3 regions of the Wukongibacter baidiensis genome follow, and region 3 is predicted to be linked to each of the others. Evidence: riboswitches for the same ligand, from Rfam matches in the RefSeq annotation. Region 3 holds a riboswitch; each other region holds the start of a gene.

Region 1 (7,834 bases), 2.5 Mb from region 3:
CTCCTATTATAGTCATGACACCTTAAAACTTTAGATAAATTTTATTGAAATAATGATCGCTTCTACATTCTTTCAGTAAAATTTATTAATCTTTAAAGTGTCATTACTCTAAAAATATATTTTCGTTTCAAAACCTTCTTTAAATTATAACATATTTTTAATAAATTAATACTTATTCATTCTTAGTCATCATTTGTTGTTTCATCTGACTGATTAAAGTTTTTATTATTCATAGCAACGTAATTGATAAATCCACCTATTATTATGAGAAGACCACCTGTGATACTTAATAGATCTGGATATTCGCTCCAAAGTATTACTCCTAAGATGGTTGAAAAAATAATATTAGTATATCCATATATAGCTAATCTAGAAGCTGGTGCAAATCTGTAGCCCGTTGTCATAAAGATTTGAGCCACTGTAGCAGAAAGACCTATTAAAATAAGCATAACCAGCTCTGCAGAATTTGGAACCTTATAGTGGCCCATTAACATAAATGGAATTGTGCCAAGGCATGAGAACATACAAAAGAAAAACACGATTATATATGGGGATGAATAGAGCCTTAACTGTCTTACTGTGGCATATCCTGCTGCAGCAAATATGGCAGAGGATAACCCTATTAATGCAGGTATAACAGTATAGTCAAATTGAGGCTTTATCACAAAGACAGCACCCAGTAATGCCACTACCATTGCATAAAGCTGATATCTGTTTACATTTTCCTTTAAAAAAAGTAAGGACAGTAATATAAGAAAGAAGGGAGACATTCTATTTAATAAAGCTGCATCGGATAAAGGTAATTTTGAAATGGCATAGAAATTTGCTGCTACACCTAATAATCCAAATGATGACCTTAATGATAAAAGCTTTATATTAGAACCTTTAAAACTCTCCTTGCTCTTAATAAGAATACTACCAGTAATAAGAACACCTACTAGATTTCTAAAGAAGATCTTCTGGGCAATAGGTATATCTGGTACTGATTTTACTGCGGCCCCCATCATAGCAAAAAAGAACGTTGATAAAAGAAGGCATATTATACCCTTAGATTCCTGTCTCATATTAAACACCTCGTTTATGTATATATTATTTTATTATATGAATTTATTCATCGTATTGATTATATATCATATAGGGAAAATATAAACCTTTATTAAGGAAATTTAAAAGAACCGAAAAAATTCGGTTCTCATATTTATAACAAGATAATAGACTACAACACCTATTAAAGAGAGTACTCATCATCAGATCCTAATATTATTATCTCAACATCACTGGCTTTATCCTTAAGTTCCTGAGGAGAAGCCTCAATTATTGGGAAGGTATCATAATGTATAGGTATAACTTTCTTAGGCTTAATAAACTCTATCGCCCTTATTGCGTCATCAATATCCATAGTAAAGTTACCACCGATTGGAAGTATAGCTAAATCGATATTTTCCATCTCAAGGAGTTTCATATCCATAGTAAGTCCTGTATCGCCAGCATGATATATCTTCTTGTCATCGATTTCAATGACAAAGCCACATGGATTACCTCCATAAACCATTCCTTCTGGAGTTTGTATTCCAGAGCCATGTAGAGCAGGAGTCATTTTAACTCTACCAAAATCAAACCTTGTTCTTCCACCTATGTGCATTGGATGAGCATTAACCCCATTTTCTCCTAGAAAAGCAGCTATTTCAAAATTTGTTATAACAGTAGAATCATTCTTTTTAGCGATCTCAACAGTATCACCTAGATGATCACCATGGCCGTGGGTTACAAAAATATGGGATATATCTGTAAAATCATCTGGTACCGACTTTGCCATAGGGTTTCCATTTAGAAAAGGGTCTATTAGACATTTGAAATCTCCACTCTCAACATAGAAAGCAGCGTGACCTAAGTATTTAAGCTTCATATAAAATCACTCCTTAAAATTTAATTTTTTCTAAACATTGGATAAACAAAAGTTAGCATAGGAAGCATGTAACATAAAAAAGAATAAGGTAGATACTCTGATGTTGGAACCTTCATTATTGATGAAACTAAGATAGCGTTAATATTCCACGGTATAAGTGGAACTATGACAATTCCAGCATCGGAAATAGTACGGGCTAAGGTATTTTTAGAAAGATTAAATTCCCCATAAACCTTTTTTAAATATTGCCCCGGTATTATAGTAGTAAGGGCCTGGCTACAGGTTATAGCACATACAGCAATACAGAGAATAGCTGTCTTGTGAATAAGATTCCTTACGCTTTTAATACTATTGGAGAAGCTCTCGATTAGAGGGGCGATCATTTCTGTGCCTTCTAAAATTCCATTTAAACCCGTTGAGATACCAATGACTAATAATACATTTTTCATTGATACAAATCCGCCACCGGACATAATCCTTCCAATCTCCACATTGTCAGGATTATAGCCTAAAATTATTATATATATGGTATCTACTATAGAAGCACCATCTCTAATTAGAAAAATAAGAACACTGGCTATTAATCCTAGGGTTATACTTTTGACTATTGAAGTTCTAAAGGCAATTGCTGAAACTAAGATTAATAATGGTGGCAGTAGTGAAACAAATTCAATTTGAAAGTTAGATGATAAAAGTTCCTGAAAATATTTAATATCACTTGAACTTGAAATATCATTAACAAGATTATTGCCAATGATCCAATATAATATTGCACTCAAAGAAAAAACCGGCAAAGTAGTTGTCATCATGTGTTTTATGTTATCAATAATATTGGTTTCAGTAATTGTAGCGGCTAAATTGGCACTACTTGACATTGGAGATGTTCTATCTCCTAAATATGCACCAGAAACTATTGCCCCAACTAAGGGTGCCATAGGTAAATCTAAGCCAAGGGCTAAGCTTAGAAAAACAGTACCAATAGTACTTATGGTACCGAGGGCCGTACCCAGAACCATGGAAATAGCTGAACTGGTAAGGAATGCAGCCAAGATAATATTTGTATTTGATAAATACTTAAATCCGTAGAAAATCATAGTAGGTATAGTTCCACTAGACATCCATATACTTATGAGCATTCCGATTAGAGACATCATAATCAGTATTATTAGAGCGCCTTTAACACCCTTGATAATCATTTGAAAAATTTCTTTGGGGGAATATCCGTTTTTGTAGGAAATCCCACAAGCCATGAGGAGTCCCATTAAAAGTCCATAGTATAAAGGTATGTTTAATATTAAAGTTATTATTATTGCAATAATTGTAACGATAATCGTTAAATATGTATACTTTGTTTCGATTGTTCTCTTCATATCTTACCTCGTTTAATAGTATTCTGTGAACATATTTATTATAATATATTTTTATAGGAAAACCAACTTTAATCAAGCTGTAGTAAGCTTTTTGGGCTGATTAAGAGGGATAGATGTGGTGTTGAAATATTGACAGAACGTAACAATTATGATAAGATACATGGAAATGAATAAGAAATCCTTTGAGTGCAAATTAGAGGATGCAATTATAATTAGTATTTTAACTTAGGTTTGGGGAAATCGTAGAGTTAGAAGAAAGGTATAATTGCCGAAATGTATTACTTCCCTAGGTAATATATTGGGACTATGCTTAATAAGTATAGTACTGTCTACGGTTGATTGCCCAATCTTCCGATGGAGTGCTGATTTGTGCGGGGTGAGAGGTATTTGATGATAATATCATCAGTCATGGCTGCCTTTTGCTCTTGGCTGTTTTTTTATTTGTTAAATTATAGAGACTCAACCTTAAAATTAAAAATATTCAGCAGAAAATAATGAAAGCTCCAATATTTTTTCAATGAATATTTTTTTCATTAAAGTTGGTTATCTATGTTAAAAAAACAAAGTTATTATTGTAAGTAAAGGCAGGTGAAATGCATGGCAAGAGTTGTTCAAAAATATGGAGGAACCTCCGTAGGAACTATAGATAAGATAAAAAATGTAGCTAAAAGGGTAGCCAAAAGAAAAGCTCAGGGTGATGACGTTGTAGTTGTAGTATCAGCTATGGGAAAAACCACCGATATACTTTTAGGTATGGCTGAGGATATCGCTCCTAATCCTGATAGAAGAGAGCTAGATATGCTTATGTCTACAGGAGAACAAGTATCGATATCCCTATTGTCAATTGCCTTAAAGGAACTAGGCTACGAATCTATATCTCTTACAGGAGTTCAAGCAGGAATAATTACTAAGGGTTATCATACAAAGGCTAGAATTACTGATATAGAAATTGAAAAGGTAAAGAAGCATATTGGTGATGGGAAGATAGTAGTTGTGGCAGGATTTCAAGGTGCAGATGAAGAAGGTAACATTACTACCTTAGGAAGAGGTGGATCTGATACTACTGCCGTAGCTCTAGCAGCTAAGCTAGATTCAGTATGCGAGATTTATACCGATGTAGACGGTATTTATACAGTAGATCCTAGACTTTTTTCAACTGCTAAAAAGCTTAACTACATTTGTTATGAAGAAATGGTAGAGATGGCAAGCCTCGGTGCAGGAGTCATGGAAACCAGATCAATAGAGATTGCACAAAGATTTAGTGTTCCTATATACGTGGCCTTAAGTACTGAAGAATGGCCAGGAACATATATAAAGGAGTTTGATGAGTCTATGGAAAGTAAAGTTATCACTGGATTATCTGTCAGTGATGATGATATAATGATAACTATAAACCATGTTCCTTATGCAGCAAGGAATATATCTATGATATTTCAAAACTTGGCTTCGAATGATATAAACGTTGATATGATTAGCCAGACGGCACCATCCCATGGATATATAAATATTTCCTTTACTGCACCTCAAAGTGATAAATTCATAATTGATAAGGTAATGGAAGATGTAAAAAGTAAGTTAGAAGGTATTGAAATAGATGTTGAAGAAGATATAACAAAATTATCAGTTGTTGGTATAGGAATGAAAAGTCAATCAGGAGTTGCAGCTAAGATGTTTAAGATATTTGCAGATAACGACATTGAGTTTAAGCAAGTGACAACATCTGAAATAAGAATATCATATACTATAAATACTAGCGACAAAGAAAAAGCAGTTATAGCTGTGGCAAAAGAATTCAACTTATAAAGGTAATTTCATTTAAATACTATGTGAAAAAATGATAAGAAGTTGTATATTTTGATATAATTTGAAAGCAAATTCAAGCAAATTAGAAAATTGCATAAATTTCCTTGATAAAATTTTAATTATTATAATGCTAAAAGCCATGAAATCATTTATAATAAAACTAAGGGAATTGCATTTATGTGCAATTTTCGGAAATCTATAGTATAGATTTCTTTAATCTGATATTCATACCCCCATATGAATATATATTTAAGGAGGGAAACTGTAAATTTGACAGTTTCCCTTCTTTTTTGTAAAAATATAATTAGGGTAAAATAGAAACCAGGAGAAAGGGAGATCGTTTTGATAAAAAATTTATTAACGTATGTTTTTAAGGGGTTAATTTATTCGCTGATATTTGCTGTGATTGGCGGGGCATTTTCTCTCTTTAAGGGATGGGAGTTTCTTAAGGGCGCATATATAGCAGTTTTAGGTGCAGGATCAGTGGCTATGATTATCTCAGTTGTTTTACTAGTAGGGACACCGCGGATAAGAAAAGAATACTTTGTAAGGAAAACCAAGGAGAAGTTCGAAGATCCAATGCGTGGTGGAGAAGGAATGGGACCTGCATTAATGGCTGTAGTTATGGTAATAATAGGATTTACTTTAGAAGCTCTCATGCATTGATAAATATAATGAACCTACAATTTATTATGCGTCGTAAAATAACATGTAATATCAGAAGTAGTTTTTGAGTAGTCATTAACAGAGGATAACATTTTAGCTTATCCGCTGTTAATTTTTTGTAATGAAAAATTAATTATCAAAATAAATTAAATGTATGATAAAATAGTATTTGGTATATATAATATCTGGCAAAAGATAAATCTCTTAAAACTGTTTTGATTACTAAATCGTGGATGTTTTTACAATACATAGGAAATTATAAACCTGCTAAAATTATGAATGAACATAATTTTCCTTATGTATTTCAGAAAAGCTGACTTTGAGAATCTTTACAAAAGACTTTTTTATATAGGAATATTTGTTGTGGAAGGTGAATTTGATGAAATCTTTTTTGAAAGTATTTATTGTTTCTTTTATATGCTTCACTCTACTCTTGGGTGGCGGAGTATTAGCATTTCTAAAAATGACTAGTGAATCAGATAATCAAACTGTGGGTCCGATAGAGCCTGATGATATAGTAGTTTCTCCAGAACCAGAAAAAACAGAAGTAAAGGAAAAATCAGAACTTGAGCAATTAGTAGAAAAAAGCAAAAGGATAAACATATTGTTAATGGGGTTAGAAGGAACGAGAACAGATACATTAATTCTAGCCAGTTTTGATCCAAAGAGTAAAAATATAGATTTAATCTCTATACCTAGAGATACATACTATCATATAAAGGGCTATGATTCCGCAGATCAGAAAAAGATTAACGCTGTATATGGACATAAAAAATCTAAGGGTGGTGGACCCGAGGGTGTTATGAAGGTTGCAGCAAATGTTTTAAAAGTACCAATACATCATTATGTTACATTGTCATATAAAGGAGTAGAGCAGATAATTGATTCCCTTGGAGGAGTTAAAGTTACAATTCCATTTGATATGAAGTATACCGATCCTTACTCTAATCCTCCACTTAGCATAGATCTTAAAAAGGGTACTAGAGTGTTAAATGGTAAGGATTCAGTTAAATTTTTAAGACATAGGCAGAATGATGATGGAAGTCATTCTAGTGGTGATTTAGGAAGAATACAGCGTCAACAGCAATTTGCTAAAGCCGCTGCCAAAAGGGCATTAAGTTTTAAATTGCCAGTGGTTGCCCACACAGCCTTTAAATTTGTTAAAACCAGTATGGAACTAGATGATATAATATACTATGCTAAAAGTGCTATAGGAATCTCTGTCGAGGATATTGAGACATATAGACTTCCTGGTAAGGCTGAGAATACTAAAAGAGCATCATATTATATCCATGATCCAAGTGCAACTGAACAGTTGATGATACAAATATATAAAAGAGGTTTAGAAGAGTAGTTAAAGCGGCTGATAAAGCCGCTTTTTATAATTTTTGAAGTCTAGAATAACTTTGTAATTTCCCTTATGTATTTCAATAAAGTCCATCCTGAGAATGTTCATCAAAGACTTTGTTCTTTTTATGAAGGTATTTATTAAAATTTGTAGAATAAATTAAGAAATATATGAATAATGTAAAAATTTGAATGTAAAATTATAATTTAGGTGATGAAATATGTTAAATAAAAAAATAATACTATATTTTATTTTTTTCATTATGGTTTTGTCTATTTTTAGTGGAATAATAACATATAGAACAATGGGGACAAAAAATAATGAAAAACCGGTAGTAGAGACAAAGGTTGAAGAGGTTGAGAAGGTTAAGGAGAGTATTGATGTATCCACAGAAGAGAACAGCGAAGACAAGCAACCAGATTTCTCTATTCAGGATATTTTTAATGAAATAGAAAAAATATACATAAAAGGCTATGTTAAGCAATCAAGCGTAGTAGAGCTAAATGGAAAGGATAGAGCAGTATTTGTTGCAAACTTTAAGGCCCTCCAAAAAGAAAAGGTTGATATATCTGAAATTAAAGAAGAAATAACAGACTTTGATTTATATGATTATGAAATTGATATATTCTCGAAAAATATCAAGATAAGGTTATATAACCAGAGTGAATATATGATAATTGAAAAAATAGAAAGTACAGATGACATGAAGTATATATACAAACTTGATGAAAGAGAATTTAG
Region 2 (7,834 bases), 1.6 Mb from region 3:
ATTCAAAGGGGTATAGAGCAGCAGAAAATGTTGAAATATCTTCAAAGCTGGGAAGATGGGCAGAGCAATATGAATCAATGAAAAAAAGGATGCTTAAGTGGAAAGGCGTGGCTATGGAAAAGGCTGATAAGGGACCATATAAGACCTACTTAGATCATGTTGACTCCATAATTCGAATAGCTGATCTAGCACTTAGTAGCTTAGAGCAATCCTCCTACAATCTATTGACTAATATAGAGCTTTATGAGTCGTGTTTATGCCATCAAGATTATGGTGAAGGTAATGTGATTTTGGCCGGTAAGGATTTATATGTAATAGATTTAGATGGCGTAACTTATGATCTGCCAATTAGAGATTTACGGAAAATTATCGGAAAGCGCATGGAAAAAAGAGGGGAATGGAATAGAGATATCATAGAAAAGATATTGAGATGCTATGAGAGAAATAATAGGTTGACTCCAGCAGAAAGAGAGATATTAAAAATCGACTTACTATTCCCTCATTGGTTCTTTGCAACGGTAAAGAATATGTTTAAGAAAAACAAAGCATTAAGTTCAGGTAAAATATTAAAAATTGCTAATCTAGAAAAAAGTAAAGTTAATGTTCTAAAAGACATGTTTTAAAGGAGGTAGACTGTGAAGATTGCTTTAGTTTGTACTGAAAAACTTCCTGTTCCTCCTGTTTTGGGGGGAGCGATACAGATATATCTTGACGCTATTTTACCTACTTTGGCTAAGCGTCACGAAATAACCCAATTTAGTCTACAAAATAGTACATTGCCTTCAAGAGAGAAAATTGGAAACATAAGACATGTAAGGATTAAGGGTAAAACCGCTGATCAATATATTAATAATATAAAAAAAGAACTTGCAAGTGAATTTAAAGATGAATTTGATCTAATTCATGTGTTAAATAGGCCACTTTGGGTACTTAGATTAAGCGGAGTTGCACCGAACAGTGCCTTCAGTTTAAGCTTGCATAACGAAATGTTTGCACCTAAAAAAATTGATCCAGGTAGAGCAAAAAGATGTATAAATAGAGTTGAGTTTATGACTACAGTAAGTAAGTTTATTGCCGATGGTGTAACTGAGCTATATCCAGCAGCTAACGGTAAAATGAATGTTGTATATTCCGCCGTTGATGCAGAAAAAATGAAGCCTATCTGGCATGAAGATGTTTTAAAGGAAAGAGATTTCATGAGAAAGCAATATGGCCTTGAAGGTAAAAAAGTAATAACTTATATCGGTAGATTAAGTAAGAAAAAAGGAACACATGTTTTGTTAAAAGCGATGAAGCAGGTAATGGAAACCCATCCTAACACAGCATTACTATTTGTAGGTAGTAAATGGTATGGCAAAAATCAAACCGACGACTATATCAAGAAATTGCAAGATTTCTCAAAGACACTGAATGGACCTGTTATATTTACAGGCTTCCTAGCTCCTAAGGTAATCCCTAAATATTATAATATGGGTGACATATTTGTTTGTGCATCACAGTGGAGAGAACCGCTTGCAAGGGTTCATTATGAAGCAATGGGAGCAGGACTTCCTATTATAACCACTGATAGAGGCGGGAATGCCGAAGTAATTGAAGAAAATGTTAATGGGCTTTTGATTAGAGATTATAGTAATCATGAAGTAATGGCGGAAAAAATCATTTATCTTTTAGAAAATGAATACAATGCTCTAAAAATGGGTGAAATGGGTAGAAAGTTTGCTGTGGAAAAATACAATTGGGATAGAGTAGCATCACAGCTTTTAGATCTTTTTGAAGGAATATAATTTATGTTGGCTAACTGTTTACAGTTAATAGATAGCAGTAAGTCTTGAGAGTAAGAAACTAGGGTCATATGTTTGCATGTTGTTGCTAAATAAAAGTTAACAAAAAAAAGCTGCTGGCAATGAAGTCAGCGGCTTTTTAATATTTCTATATAAGAAATTAACATCTTCCATTTTTAATCCTAGAGAGTAAAGCTAACGACTAACAGCCAGTAGCTAAGCATTTACCCAGCTTCCTCTTCCGACAGAGTAGTACTGCAAAGCATTTTTCTTAACCTCTTTTAAATCTAAAATATTTCTACCATCAATAACCATTGGAGTGGACATTTTCTTCTTAACTATAGATAAATCTAATGTCGAGAACTCCGGCCAATCTGTGCATATAACTGCACAATGGGAATCTACTAGACTTTCATATAAATCATCACAATAATTTATATTTGGAAATATTTTTTTGATTTCATCGGAAGCTTCTAAATCATAGGCTTTAATGACCGCACCTTGCTTTAATAATTCCTCAATTATATATAGTGAAGGAGCTTCTCTAATATCATTGGTGCCAGCTTTAAAGGTTAGACCTAATATTGTTATAGTTTTATCCTTTAAACTCTTATATCGATCCATTAATATTTTTACCGGAAGTACTCTCTGATTTTCATTTACTTCTATGGCACTATTAACGACTTTAAAGTCACATCCATTCTTTTTCCCAATTGATACTAAGGCCTTAGTATCCTTTGGAAAGCAAGAGCCACCATAACCAATTCCTGCCCTCAAAAATTCTGGAGAGATTCTTTTATCAAGTCCCATACCAGCAGCAACTGCTTCAACATTTGCACCAACTTTATTACACAAATTAGCTATCTCATTTATAAAAGAAATTTTTGTTGCGAGAAAGGCGTTGGAAGCATATTTAATTAATTCTGCCGCTTCCGGTGGAGTGAAAACTACCTTCGAATTAAAAGGCTCATACAGTTTTTTCATTATCATCTTAGCCTTTTCGCTATCATAACCGATGACAATTCTATCTCCATTTAGGAAATCATGTATTGCCTTTCCCTCTCTTAGAAACTCAGGATTAGAAACAACATCAAATTTATCCTTAGAGACTCCATTATTTATAAGCAAATCTTTTACATATTTTTGAGTGCCTACTGGGACAGTACTCTTGTTTACAATAACCTTGTATTTATTAATCGAATGAGAAATTTGATTAACAACCTCAGTAACTTGCGTTATATCAACATCCCAATTATCCATTTCTGGTGTCCCTACTGCAATAAATACCACATCGGAATCACTTATAGCTTGATGGATATTCTTTGTAAAGAAAATACTTTTAGAACTTAAACAATCATTAAGTAGCTCTTCAAGATTTTCTTCAAAGATTGTGGGAATACCTTTATTTAGTTTTTCGACTTTTTCTATGTCTTTCTCGACGCATATCACTTTATTTCCATGTTTTGCAAAGCCTAGCGATGTGATTAATCCCACATATCCAGCACCTATAACAGATATATTCATCTTAGTCACCTTCCTAAATGTATTTATAACTATATAGCTTTTCAGATATAGTTAACTTTCAAAGAAACAACCCTAGATTAGGTCCTAAATCCTTAGTTAGGGCTAATACATTATATTGAAAAATGCTTATAAGGTGACAAATAAATATATAGTTTTGACAAAGTAAACCTTACTTTTCTATTGCTATTTATTACTTTGTAACTTGTGCCCCGGAAACTTTATCCGTAGAGCGTCCAAATCTAAATAAGAATCCTATTAATAAAGCCCCGCCTAAGATAAGAGAAATAAATGGATTCAAGCCAAGTCCTGCAGGTATAAAGCCAACTATTATAGAAACCAATGCTACAGTTATAGCATAAGGGAGTTGTGTTTTGACATGGGCTATATGATCACATGCACTTGCCATAGAAGACATTATTGTTGTATCCGATACGGGAGAACAATGGTCTCCAAAAACCGCTCCAGTTAAAACAGAACCTACAACAGGAATAAGTAATTCTGTACCTCCAAGCTGTACCGCCAATGGTATTGCCAGAGGCATAACTATGGTGTTAGCACCCCAAGACGATCCAGTTGAGAAAGCTACCAAGCAAGGTAATATAAACATAAGTAATGGTAAAAGTGATGGTGGTAGATTTCCCTTAGCTAATCCCACAATGAATTCTGCAGTGCCAAGATCATCATTAACACCGCCTAAGGACCAAGCTAGTACTAATATTAGCGAAGCGACGGTCATAGACTTAACTCCTGATACCCAAGAGTCTAATATCTCATTTATAGATAATAGCCTTTGAGCTAAGGACATTAACGCAGCAATAATTGCTCCTCCAAAGGATGACCAAAGTAAAACTACGCTGGCATCAGCATTTCCAAAAGCTGTCTGAATACCAACACCATTGAGACCACCACCATTGATAAATAGGCCAATAACTGTAATGACAATGACAGAGAATATTGGAATAACCGCATTATACCATTTGCCATCAATGTCTTCTGGGACTAAAGACGATACCTCATCGGAAACTATGGGATTAGCATTATCGCTATAAAGCTTACCAGTTAATCTAGTTCTCCCTTCTGCCCTTGCCATTGGACCGAAATCTTTTCCTGTGAAAATAACTAATAAAACAAATAGCAAGGCTAAGATGCTATAAAATCTATAGGGGATAGTCTGGAGAAAAATCTTGTATGGATTAAGATCTAGACCAAGCTTAGTTATACTATCTCTTATTAGCCCGGTTTCAAAGCCAACCCAAGTGGATATCAGAGCTATACTCGATACAGGAGCAGCTGTTGAATCAACTATATATGCTAACTTCTCTCTAGAGATCTTCATTTTATCAGTAATGCCTCTCATAGTATTCCCGACTATAAGAGAATTTGCGTAATCATCAAAGAAAATAAGAACTCCCATAAGCCAAGTCATAAATAATGTTGACTTAGTTCCTTTGGCCTTACTAACAATTACATTGGCTATACCCTTTGTTCCGCCATTTCTACTAAGCAGCCCGATTAAACCTCCAATAGAAAGGCAAAAAATAAGTATACTAACATTCCATTCATCGGTTAAAGAACCAACAACATATTTATTTAGGGTAGTAGTGAATCCAAGTATAGGATTAGAAGATACAATTGTTGCACCTACTAAAACCGCTAAAAATAGTGACAATAGAACTTCGCCAGTTAATAGTGATAAAATAATTGCTAAGATTGGTGGTAATATTGATAACCATCCGTATTCCATAATCGATTCCTCCTAATATTATTAAAATCTTCTAAGGCGATAGGAGCATGTAACTGTTAACAACAAAAAAACACCTAACTAGACTAGTCAGGTGTTTAAGCATCACAAAAACAGAAGATACACCTATCCCAAATCTGCCCATAATGAGATAGCACTCCATCAGATGGTAGGGCAAGCAACCTGATGACAGTCCTACACCTATTCGATGTAGACCCAGCAATAGATTTTGTTATCTATCGCTTCGGCGATAACTCCTTTTCCTATACTTCTAGGGCTTTCGGCCTCCATATAGGTACTCTTAGGTATCGCGCCTCTACCTCAACCATTTAGGGATGAGGTAATAGTATTTAATTGACATGTATAAAAATTTATCACAGCATAAATAACTTGTCAATAAAAAAAGTTTATTATTGAAAATTGAAATGATTTTAAAAATTTATGAATTTTTAAGGGGATTGATATGTTTTGTGAAATGTCCTTAGACTTTACGAAGAAGTATTTTCATTAGTTGAAATCCTATAGATAAACCTAATCCGCCAGCGATTAAGGGTAACCAAACTGGACCTAATGGTGTGTCTAGAACTTCAAAATTCTTTGAGTATATTACTCCAACTGTAGAAAAATAAGCAGCAAGGACAAAGGGGAGAAAAAGATAGGGAGTGGGCCTATCAACTGAATCTTTATAAGCATCCCAAATAGAGAAAAAGTATATGCAAGGATAGTACATTAACCAATAAAAGTTTGTAACCTCAATAGATCTTTGAATATTACCGTGAAAACTAAACATAATTGCAGTATTTAGATTAGCCTTAAGATTGATAAAGATTTCTAAGGTAATTAAGACCATTCCTTTAAAATATGCTTTATTTAGTAGCTGTCCAAACCCTGGTATAGCAATGCTCCATAAAACCTTCTCAAGCCCGTTGCCCTTAGACGACATACACGTTTCACATCCTCTGTTCAAAGTGAATGATTAATCATAAATCCAATGGTGAAAACCCCTCCAGATATAAAGGCTCAGAAACCACAGAACATATGAATGGTACCATTTAAATCCATTAGAGTATTCTATTAGATTAGTGAACTTTCCAATAAGTACCTCAATTACTATCAATACAGTTGTCCAAGAAAGGGCCCAAAATAATTTCTTATTTGACTTTGTAGGGTAATATCTGACCCAAAACATTGCAATAATAGGTACTACAACTACATTTACGGGTATTGAAATGTCTTTTACTATTGGAAAAATCCTTACTGGAAAACTCCAGAATTTATAGTACTTTGCAATGTAACACCAAAGATTAGCATAAAGACTGGCGAACATGGCAACAGGAACAAACTTTTTCATTCCTTTCTTCATTATAATCAATGCCATTATTGATATAAACATTGCTAAGTATTGAATTAGAGTCTCTACACTCATATGATTGTCACAACCTTTGGAAAAATTATTTAACCGAATCTTGATATCTTATTTAATTTACTAATGATAAGTTTACCGATTATTGCAATTGCAAAATATATAGGAAATGAGTATATGTATTTCCAAGTTAATGTTCTATAAATGCCCAACCATACTAAAAAAGGTTCGAGAATAAAAGCACAACAAAGAGAAAAAATTAAATTTGATATAGCAAAGGACTTCCATTTAGGAAAGAACTGATAAATTACCATATAGCAAACAGGTAAGGCGCTAAAGTCGACGGAATTTAATCTGTCGGCTACTTGAACTAATTCATAGGGATATGCCCAAAGTGAAAGGGCTCGCCCCAAATCATCGAAAGTAGAGCCTACTATCATAATGAAAGAACCATATAGTAGTAGTTCCTTAATCTGTTTTTTATCACAGATCTTCCACCAAATAAGCCATGGCAGAATAAAAGTAATAAGTAGTATCCACCAATTTAGTGAAAATACAACATGATCCTTCCAATATTGGTGTTCTAAATTTGCAAGCTTTTTATGAAGTTTTAAAATATCATTAAATGTATCTAACATTATGTATCACCTAAATAAAAAGTAAGTTCGATCATTATATTATTTTACCCCTTATATAATAAAAAATACTTAATATATATTCTTGAAAATTAGATGGTAAGTATATTATAATATCACTAAAAAAGTAGAGGTGCCGAAATTGATAAAGGAATACCTTAAATATATGACGGAAATATATGAATTTGTCGATGCTCTGTTGATTGTAAATAAGGCGGGGATAGTAGAGTATTCTACTATATTTAATGATAAGCTGGAAAGCCTAAAAAACGAAGAGATTACGGGTAAGCATATATTAGAAGTGTACCCATCATTAACTGAAAAAACTAGTAGCGTTTTGAGGGTGCTGAAAACTAAAAAGCCCATAATTAATGAAAAACAAAAAGTAATTGATTTTAGAGGTAAAGAACTGAATATAATTAATTTTACTCATCCAATAGAATACAATGGTGAGATTATTGGAGCCGTTGAAGCTTCGGTGTTTGAAGATGAATATAATAGACTTATTAAATCAGAGAATAGGCTATACAAACTAGATGATATAATCACAGAAAGTCCCAAAATGCTTGAGATTAAAAATAAAGTAGAAAGAATAGCAAAAACTAATTCATCGGTATTGATATATGGAGAGACTGGGACCGGAAAGGAAATGGTTGCACAAGCCATACACAGCCATAGTCCTAGAAAAAAAGAACCCTTTATTTCCCAAAATTGTTCAGCCATTCCAAACACATTATTAGAGAGTATTCTATTTGGTACTGTAAAAGGGAGCTACACAGGAGCTGAAAAT
Region 3 (7,834 bases):
CCTATTGATGTTAGAATTATAGCTGCCACTAACAAAAAGCTTGACGATATGGTAGGGGATGGTGAATTTAGAGAGGATCTCTATTATAGATTAAATGTAATTCCTCTGTATATTCCTCCACTAAGGGAAAGAAAAGAAGATATTTCTGTCTTAGCAAATAAGTTTGTAGATAAGTTTAATTATAAGTTAAATAAAAACATTCTTGAAATAGATCGAGATGTTATAGAAGTGTTCATGGATTATGGTTGGCCCGGAAACGTAAGGGAACTAGAAAATACTATAGAATATTCGGTTAACATGGCAATGTCCAACTCTATTAGTATTAACGATTTACCAAAACGGATAGGAGTAAGTAAACAGACATCATCTTCAAGCTATTCACAAAGAATAATGCCATTAAAAGAACTAGAAAAGAAAGAGATTATAAAGGCTATGGAAAAATTCGGGAAGAGTAAGAAGGCCATGGAAAAGGCCTCAGAGGCATTAGGCATTAGCAGAGCAACTATTTATAGAAAGATAAAAGAATATGATTTAGATTAAAAAGTTCCATGTTCTAAGCTTTTTTGCATTTAGAACATGGAACTCTTGAATTTTGGACTATATTAAAAAAATCATACTATATAAAACATATAAATAGTGAGCAAATATACCTCCGCACAGACCGCCGATTGTATGGCTCAAAATTGCTCTATTAGCTAATTGTCTTACTCCGAGGGCATCCATCATACCTACATGTGTACTTAGATATCCACTCCAGCACATCCCCATTGCTGTGAAGACTGCTATTTCATTTGCTCCAATAATACCATTTTTTAAGAACTCTGTAACTAATGCTAAAGCTGCCCCAACAGATCCAAGAGATGTAATAGGGAAAGCAATTGCTTCTGCGCTTTTAAATCCAAATAAAGGTTTAAGTATAGGTGAAATAACATTTCCTAGCCTTGGAAGAAGGTTCACTCCTTCAAATGCCACACCTTTATAAATTGCTACACCATTTTCAACTTCGCTTGGACCAAAGGTTAGTATCATAACTATAGTACAAATAAATAATACTCCAGGTATAATAGCAAGACCCATTTCGACGCCGTTTTTTCCGCCTTCTAGTATGGCATCTAGTGCTCTTTCTAATACATTACCAGAACGTATCTCTCTAACCTTATTAAAGCCAGTATCTTTATCTGAAGCTGAAATTTTAATATTATCAGATACATTATAGAATTTCTTAGTATATCGAAGCATAAACTTTACACTGACTATACTTCCAAATACAGCCCCTAAATTACCGATTATAACTGGAACTACAAATTCTGTTCCTTTCCCTTGACTAATCATAAATGTCGTTAATATAAGTCCCATTCCAAAAGCAGTTCCGAGATTGCATAATACAGGAACTTGATGCTTTTCAAAATACTTAATAAACCCTTTGTCCTTTGATAAAGATATTATTGCAGGGTTGTCGGATAAATAAGTCGTTATAGCTCCTATTGATGCAGCCCCAGGAAGTCCATATAAAGGTTTCATAATAGGGGAGATAATCATATTTATAAGAGCGACAAATCCAAATTCCGATAGGAGAGCAGCGAAGGAACCAGCTAATACTGCTATAGCCATTATAAAGAATACAGTGTTTAATAGTAATTCGTGGGCAGTTTTCATTATTACATTAAACATTATTCCAACGCCCATTTCAGAACTTAAATAGGCAAATGATAAAATAATAAATCCTAAAAATACAAAGGTTTCTTTAGAAACAGGTTTTTTTGTTTTGGGGAGTGTATTAGTTGATACAACTCCTTTGTTAACGTTTTCCATAAGCATACCACCTTTAGTCAGTTTTATAGAGCTCATATAGTAAAACTCTACTTATGCATATACATATGCTCAATGATTTAATTGTACAATTTGTTTATATAACTTTCAATTGCCTGATACTAAATTAAAATTTAAATAATTGTAATATTTGATCTTGGTTTAATGGGGGTTTATGGAAAAAATCTGGGATTATGTTGAAATATGCAATTTCTCAATTGACAACTTTATAAATATTAATTAGAATAGTAAAATATAAACGTAAAAAAATTTGGAGGTAATACTATTATGGATATAGAAAAAAAACGAAAAGAGGTTCTATTTAGTAGGGAAGATATTCAGAAGAGAGTAGAAGAATTAGGTAAGCAAATATCTAAAGACTATGAAGGTAAGAATCTTTTAGTTGTTTCATTATTAAAAGGAAGCTTCATTTTTACTGCGGATTTAGTAAGAGAAATCAACATACCTGTTAAAATTGAGTTTATGACTACATCAAGCTATGGTCATTCTGAAGAAAGTTCGGGGAAAGTAAATGTGCTTTATGATATAAAGGGAGACTTAGAAGGCTATGATGTACTAATAGCCGATGATATTGCAGATACTGGTATAACAATGGAATTTGTTATGGATTATCTAAAATCAAAAAATCCAAATAGCGTAAAGAGTTGCGTTCTATTAGATAAACCGTCAAGAAGAAAAGTAGACCTTGAAGCAGATTACGTTGGATTTACTATTCCAGATAAGTTTATCGTTGGTTACGGATTGAATTATGGAGACTACTATAGAAACGTTCCTTATGTTTTTGCTTTTGTAGACTAAATAAAATTAAAATGTTTTAATATAAAAGAGATAGTATCAGTATATAGATACTATCTCTTTTTATATTAGATATAAGACGATTTGCTAAATTATTTATCCTCTTAAATCTTCTAACAATTGTGTCTTATCAGCAGTTTTTTCATCTTTATCCTTTATGATTTTAGCAGGAGCTCCAGCTACAACAACATTTGGAGGTACATCGGCTGTAACTATAGAACCAGCTGCAACAACTGCGTTCTCACCAATTCTAACGCCCTCCAATATAACAGCGTTTGCACCAATCATAACATTATCCTCTACTGTTACAGGATCAGCACTAGGTGGTTCAAGGACACCTGCTAAAACAGCACCCGCACCAACGTGAACATTTTTACCTACTGTTGCTCTTGCGCCTAATACAGCATTCATATCAATCATAGACCCTTCACCAATTTCAGAACCTATGTTTATAACTGCTCCCATCATTATAACAGCATTTTTTCCTATTTTAACTCGATCTCTAATAAATGCACCAGGTTCTATTCTTGCTTCGATATTTTTTAGGTCTAATAAAGGAATAGCAGAGTTTCTTCTATCGTTTTCAAGAACAACATCTTCTATGATGGAACTGTTTTTCTCTATAAAGTTAGCTACATCAGTACTCTCACCAAATAGAATCCAGAAGTTTTCACCACCAAAGATTTTTATACTTTCATCTTCGATAGAATCTAGACTTCCCTTGACATATGCCTTTACAGGAGTAGACTTCTTCGCATTCTTGATAAATTTCGCAATCTCATATGGATTAGTTAGATCATAAGTATTTGTTTCCTTCGTCATTTGTTAAATCAATCCTTTCTTAAGTTAAGTAATTAAATCACTATACTATTATTTACTATTTTAATATATCATCCATATTATATAAACCATTTTCTTTAGAAGTCAGAAATTTTGCCGCTTTTATAGCACCAGAGGCAAAAACCTTCCTTGACATAGCTGTATGTTTGATCTCAATAACTTCATCGGGTCCAGCGTAGATAACAGTATGTTCTCCAACAATAGTTCCGCCTCGTACAGCATGGATTCCAATTTCTGAGCTTTGACGTTTTGCCGCTCTTCCATATCTTCCGTAGTTATAATCTTTGCTTCCTGACAGCTCTTCATTAATGGCCTCAGCGATCATATATGCAGTTCCGCTTGGAGCGTCAACCTTTCTATTATGATGCTTCTCAATGATTTCGATATCAAAATTATCTGCTAGGATTTTTGCAGCCTTTTTAGCTAAATCCATTATAAGATTAACACCTAAAGACATATTACCTGACCTAAAAAGAGGAACCTTTTTAGATGCTGTGTTAATCTTTTCAACTAAAGATTCATCTAATCCAGTTGTACAGATAACTGCAGGGGTATTTGTTTTAACACAATAATCAACTAGGCCAGATACTACTGAATGATGAGAAAAATCTATTATAACGTCTGCTTTAATATTACAATTATTGAAATCAGCGAAAACGGGATAATTATATGGACATGCTTCTGAGCTATCAATGCCTGCTACAACTTCCATTTCTGGATTTTCGGATATTAGATCAGTAAGCACATGCCCCATCTTACCATTAGATCCGCAAAGTATTACCTTTATCAAAATTATCCCTCCTATTTAAGTAGTCCATATTCTTTCATTCTAGCCTTAAGGATTTCAAGGTTTTCATCAGACATATCAACTAAAGGAAGTCTAAGATTACCCATTTCAAAGCCCATTAGATTCATGGCTGTTTTAACCGGTATAGGATTTACCTCTAGGAAAAGGGAATCGATTAGAGGCTTCATTTTTAGCTGAAGGTCGCAAGATCCTTTTACATCACCATCAATAAATTTTTGAACTAAATCATGGGTATCCTTAGGAGCAATATTAGCTACTACTGAGATTACTCCATCACCTCTAAGTGACATAAGGGGAACAATCATATCGTCGTTTCCAGAATAAATGTAAAAATCCTCTGGAACTAGTCTTGCCATTTCTGCAACTTGAGCGATATTACCGCTGGCTTCCTTTATTGCGCAGATATTTGGATGCTTAGATAGTTCTCCTAAGGTTGAAGGAAGCAGGTTTACTCCTGTTCTACCAGGCACATTATATAAAACAATTGGAATATTAACAGCATCAGCAATTGCAGTAAAGTGAGCAATCAAACCTCTTTGAGTAGTTTTGTTATAGTATGGAGTAACATGTAACAAGCCATCAGCTCCAACTTTCTCTGAATATTGACTCATCTCAATAGCATGGGCAGTATTATTACTTCCAGCCCCAGCGATAACAAGTATTCTCTTATTTACTTTCTCTACTGTGAATCGAATAACTTCCTTTTGTTCTGCGTCTGTCATTGTAGATGGTTCTCCAGTGGTTCCGCAGATAATTATGGCATCAGTACCTTGTTCTATATGCCACTCAAGCATTTCTTCAAGCTTATCATAGTTTACTTTATCCCCGTTATATGGAGTAACCAATGCAACCCCTGAGCCTCTAAATAAATTCATACTCAAACAAATCATCCTTTCATACAAAATTTTATAGTAAATATTATTTAACAATTTAACTTTTTTTAGCAAAAATAAAAACAGTCAAGAGCAAAAAGCGCTATTGACTGTTTGGAAGTCAGCTAAGTTCCTTTTTGCCCTGTGTGAAATAGCACTCCATCAAAAGACTGGGCTTTCAATTGACGACAGTACTATACTTGTTCAGTATAGTCCCAACACATATCCTTGGGGAAAGACATATGCTTCGGCAGCTGTACCTTTCCAACAGAGATTAATTCCCCTGATGTTCATCTGAAGTACTCTTTACAAACTGCGGCCTCTAGATCACAACCAACGTAATTCTGTATTTGTTTTTTTATCATTTTTCTTTTGAATACTAAATAAATATTAAAGGTCTTTTACTAATTCTTCTGCAATTTGAACAGCATTGGTTGCTGCACCTTTTCTAATATTATCAGCAACAACCCAAAAATTCAAGCCATTTTCGATACTAAAATCTCTTCTTATCCTACCAACGTATACTAGATCAGTTCCTCTGGCGTTTGTAGCAAGAGGATAAACGTTGTTTTCTGGATCATCTTGTAGTACGATTCCAGGACTTGATTTAAATAAACTCTTTATATCATTAACTTCAAATTCGTTCTCAAACTCAAGATTTATTGCTTCACTATGACAATCATATAAAGGAACCCTAACAGTAGTAGCAGTTATCTTTATGTCATAGTCATTCAATATCTTTTGCGTTTCATTTATCATTTTCATTTCCTCTTTAGTATATCCATTTTCCATAAAGATGTCTATATGAGGAAGACAATTATTTGCTATAGGATGAGGATAGGCATTCTTTAAATCGTTACCCTTTAAGCCCTCTTCTAAATCCTTTATACCCTTTACACCAGAACCAGAAACTGCTTGATAAGTAGAGTAAATAACTCTTTTAACTTTGTACTTATCATGTAAAGGTTTTAAAGCAACCACTGCTTGAATCGTTGAACAGTTAGGATTTGCAATAATTCCTTTATGTGATTTGATGGCTTCTGGATTAACCTCAGGAACAACTAATGGAACATCCTTTTCCATTCTCCAAGCACTACTATTGTCTACTACGACTACTCCTTTTGAAGCAGCTATTGGGGCAAACTTTTTGCTTGTATCCCCACCGGCAGAAAAAAGAGCTATGTCTATGTCCCTATCAAATGAGTCTTCCTTTAGCTCTTCAACGGTATATTCGATACCCTTACACTTTACCTTTTGGCCTGCAGACTTTGATGATGCAAAGACATATAGGTTTTCATATGGAAAGTCTCTTTCTTCTAAAACCTTTAAAAAAGTTCTTCCAACCATTCCTGTTGCGCCAACAACGGCTATATTTGCTTTTCTCAAAATAAAACCTCCCATTCTCCACTTAAAATAAAAGTCTACGCCAGTTGTAACAAAACTGTAGGATTGTACATACATTATTCTATGATAATTCATCGGTTAAATATATAATATGCCCAAAGAATAATGATTGTTACATCTTATATTTATTAAAAAATACTTAAAAAAATACAGAGACCTTTTATATAGAACAGCAAAAAGAAAAAATGCTTTCTTCCTTCCTTGTACCTAAATTATATATATGGTAACACTTGTCAGAGGGGATGTCAACAAAAAAGTCTATTATAAATATAAAGATTCTTATGGCAGATTTTTTCAAGCATGAAGCCAAAATTATATTTATTCATAAGTTAAAATTTCTTAAGAAAATTCGTGGTTTTAACTTGAAAAAAATAATATAAAGATATAGTATATCAAAGAATACTTATTATATAATCATAAATATAGTTTTATATAAATATACGTGATAAATTTTACAGATCCTAAATAAAATCAAACTTTGTAGAGGTGAGATTATGATTAAACTGGACAAAGATATACGAGATATATCGCAATCAATAATTAAAGCAAGAAGGGATTTACATCAAATACCTGAACTAGGATTTAAGGAATATAAGACAAACGAATATATCACTAATTTTTTAAAAAAACTAGAAATAGATAACATTGAAAAGACTGCTGGAACTGGAGTGATGGTCTATTTTAAGGGGAGTGAAGGGAATAAAACCATTGCCTTTAGAGCCGATATCGATGCATTGCCAATAAGCGAGAGAACGGATGTGGAATACTCATCACAGCACAATGGGATGATGCATGCTTGTGGGCACGACGGTCATACTGCTATATTACTAGGTTTTGCTATGTATTTATCCCAGAATAGAGCAAAGATTAAAGATAATATACTTTTGATTTTCCAACCTGCCGAGGAGGGACCAGGTGGTGCAGAGATCATCGTAAAGGAAGGAGTCTTTAAGAGATACAATGTAGACTCGATATATGGACTTCATCTATATCCGGATGTTATGGAAGGAAAGGTAGGATTAAAGTCAGGACCTATAATGGCGCAAACCGGAGAGTTTGATATACATATAAAAGGGAAGAGTGGCCATGGTGCGATGCCGCACAATAGCAAGGATTCCATAGTAATAGCATCAGAACTTATAAACTCAATACATCATATAATAAGTAGAAACGTAGATCCCGTAGAACCGGCTGTTATAACTATAGGAAGGATTGAAGGTGGAGAAAGAAGAAATGTTATAGCAGGTGAAGTTGTTATGGAAGGAACTATGAGAGCCTTTAATGA

What was found. A riboswitch is a leader RNA that binds a small molecule or an ion and turns the genes downstream of it on or off. The one in region 3 is predicted to bind lysine.
Region 1: it holds a riboswitch for lysine, as region 3 does, so the genes downstream of both, R9X47_RS14235 (aspartate kinase) here and dapA (4-hydroxy-tetrahydrodipicolinate synthase) in region 3, are expected to answer to the same signal.
Region 2: it holds a riboswitch for lysine, as region 3 does, so the genes downstream of both, R9X47_RS04085 (Na+/H+ antiporter NhaC family protein) here and dapA (4-hydroxy-tetrahydrodipicolinate synthase) in region 3, are expected to answer to the same signal.

Annotation. Positions count from the first base shown of each region.
Region 1 is NZ_CP138202.1:3,127,927-3,135,760, reverse strand. Features, by position in the region: gene R9X47_RS14250 (DMT family transporter) at 183-1,064, opposite strand; gene R9X47_RS14245 (metal-dependent hydrolase) at 1,229-1,906, opposite strand; gene R9X47_RS14240 (Na+/H+ antiporter NhaC family protein) at 1,927-3,276, opposite strand; lysine riboswitch at 3,463-3,649, shown strand; gene R9X47_RS14235 (aspartate kinase) at 3,874-5,079, shown strand; gene R9X47_RS14230 (hypothetical protein) at 5,422-5,745, shown strand; gene R9X47_RS14225 (LCP family protein) at 6,125-7,099, shown strand; gene R9X47_RS14220 (hypothetical protein) at 7,314-7,834, shown strand, end outside.
Region 2 is NZ_CP138202.1:819,531-827,364, reverse strand. Features, by position in the region: gene R9X47_RS04100 (CotS family spore coat protein) at 1-623, shown strand, start outside; gene R9X47_RS04095 (glycosyltransferase family 4 protein) at 636-1,784, shown strand; gene R9X47_RS04090 (UDP-glucose dehydrogenase family protein) at 1,998-3,305, opposite strand; gene R9X47_RS04085 (Na+/H+ antiporter NhaC family protein) at 3,496-5,049, opposite strand; lysine riboswitch at 5,191-5,373, opposite strand; gene R9X47_RS04080 (hypothetical protein) at 5,528-5,989, opposite strand; gene R9X47_RS04075 (CBO0543 family protein) at 6,023-6,472, opposite strand; gene R9X47_RS04070 (CBO0543 family protein) at 6,502-7,047, opposite strand; gene R9X47_RS04065 (sigma-54 interaction domain-containing protein) at 7,178-7,834, shown strand, end outside.
Region 3 is NZ_CP138202.1:5,620,410-5,628,243, forward strand. Features, by position in the region: gene R9X47_RS25395 (sigma-54-dependent Fis family transcriptional regulator) at 1-540, shown strand, start outside; gene R9X47_RS25400 (CD0519/CD1768 family membrane protein) at 598-1,812, opposite strand; gene hpt (hypoxanthine phosphoribosyltransferase) at 2,104-2,628, shown strand; gene dapD (2,3,4,5-tetrahydropyridine-2,6-dicarboxylate N-acetyltransferase) at 2,722-3,447, opposite strand; gene dapB (4-hydroxy-tetrahydrodipicolinate reductase) at 3,503-4,255, opposite strand; gene dapA (4-hydroxy-tetrahydrodipicolinate synthase) at 4,267-5,154, opposite strand; lysine riboswitch at 5,290-5,478, opposite strand; gene R9X47_RS25425 (aspartate-semialdehyde dehydrogenase) at 5,536-6,531, opposite strand; gene R9X47_RS25430 (M20 metallopeptidase family protein) at 7,044-7,834, shown strand, end outside.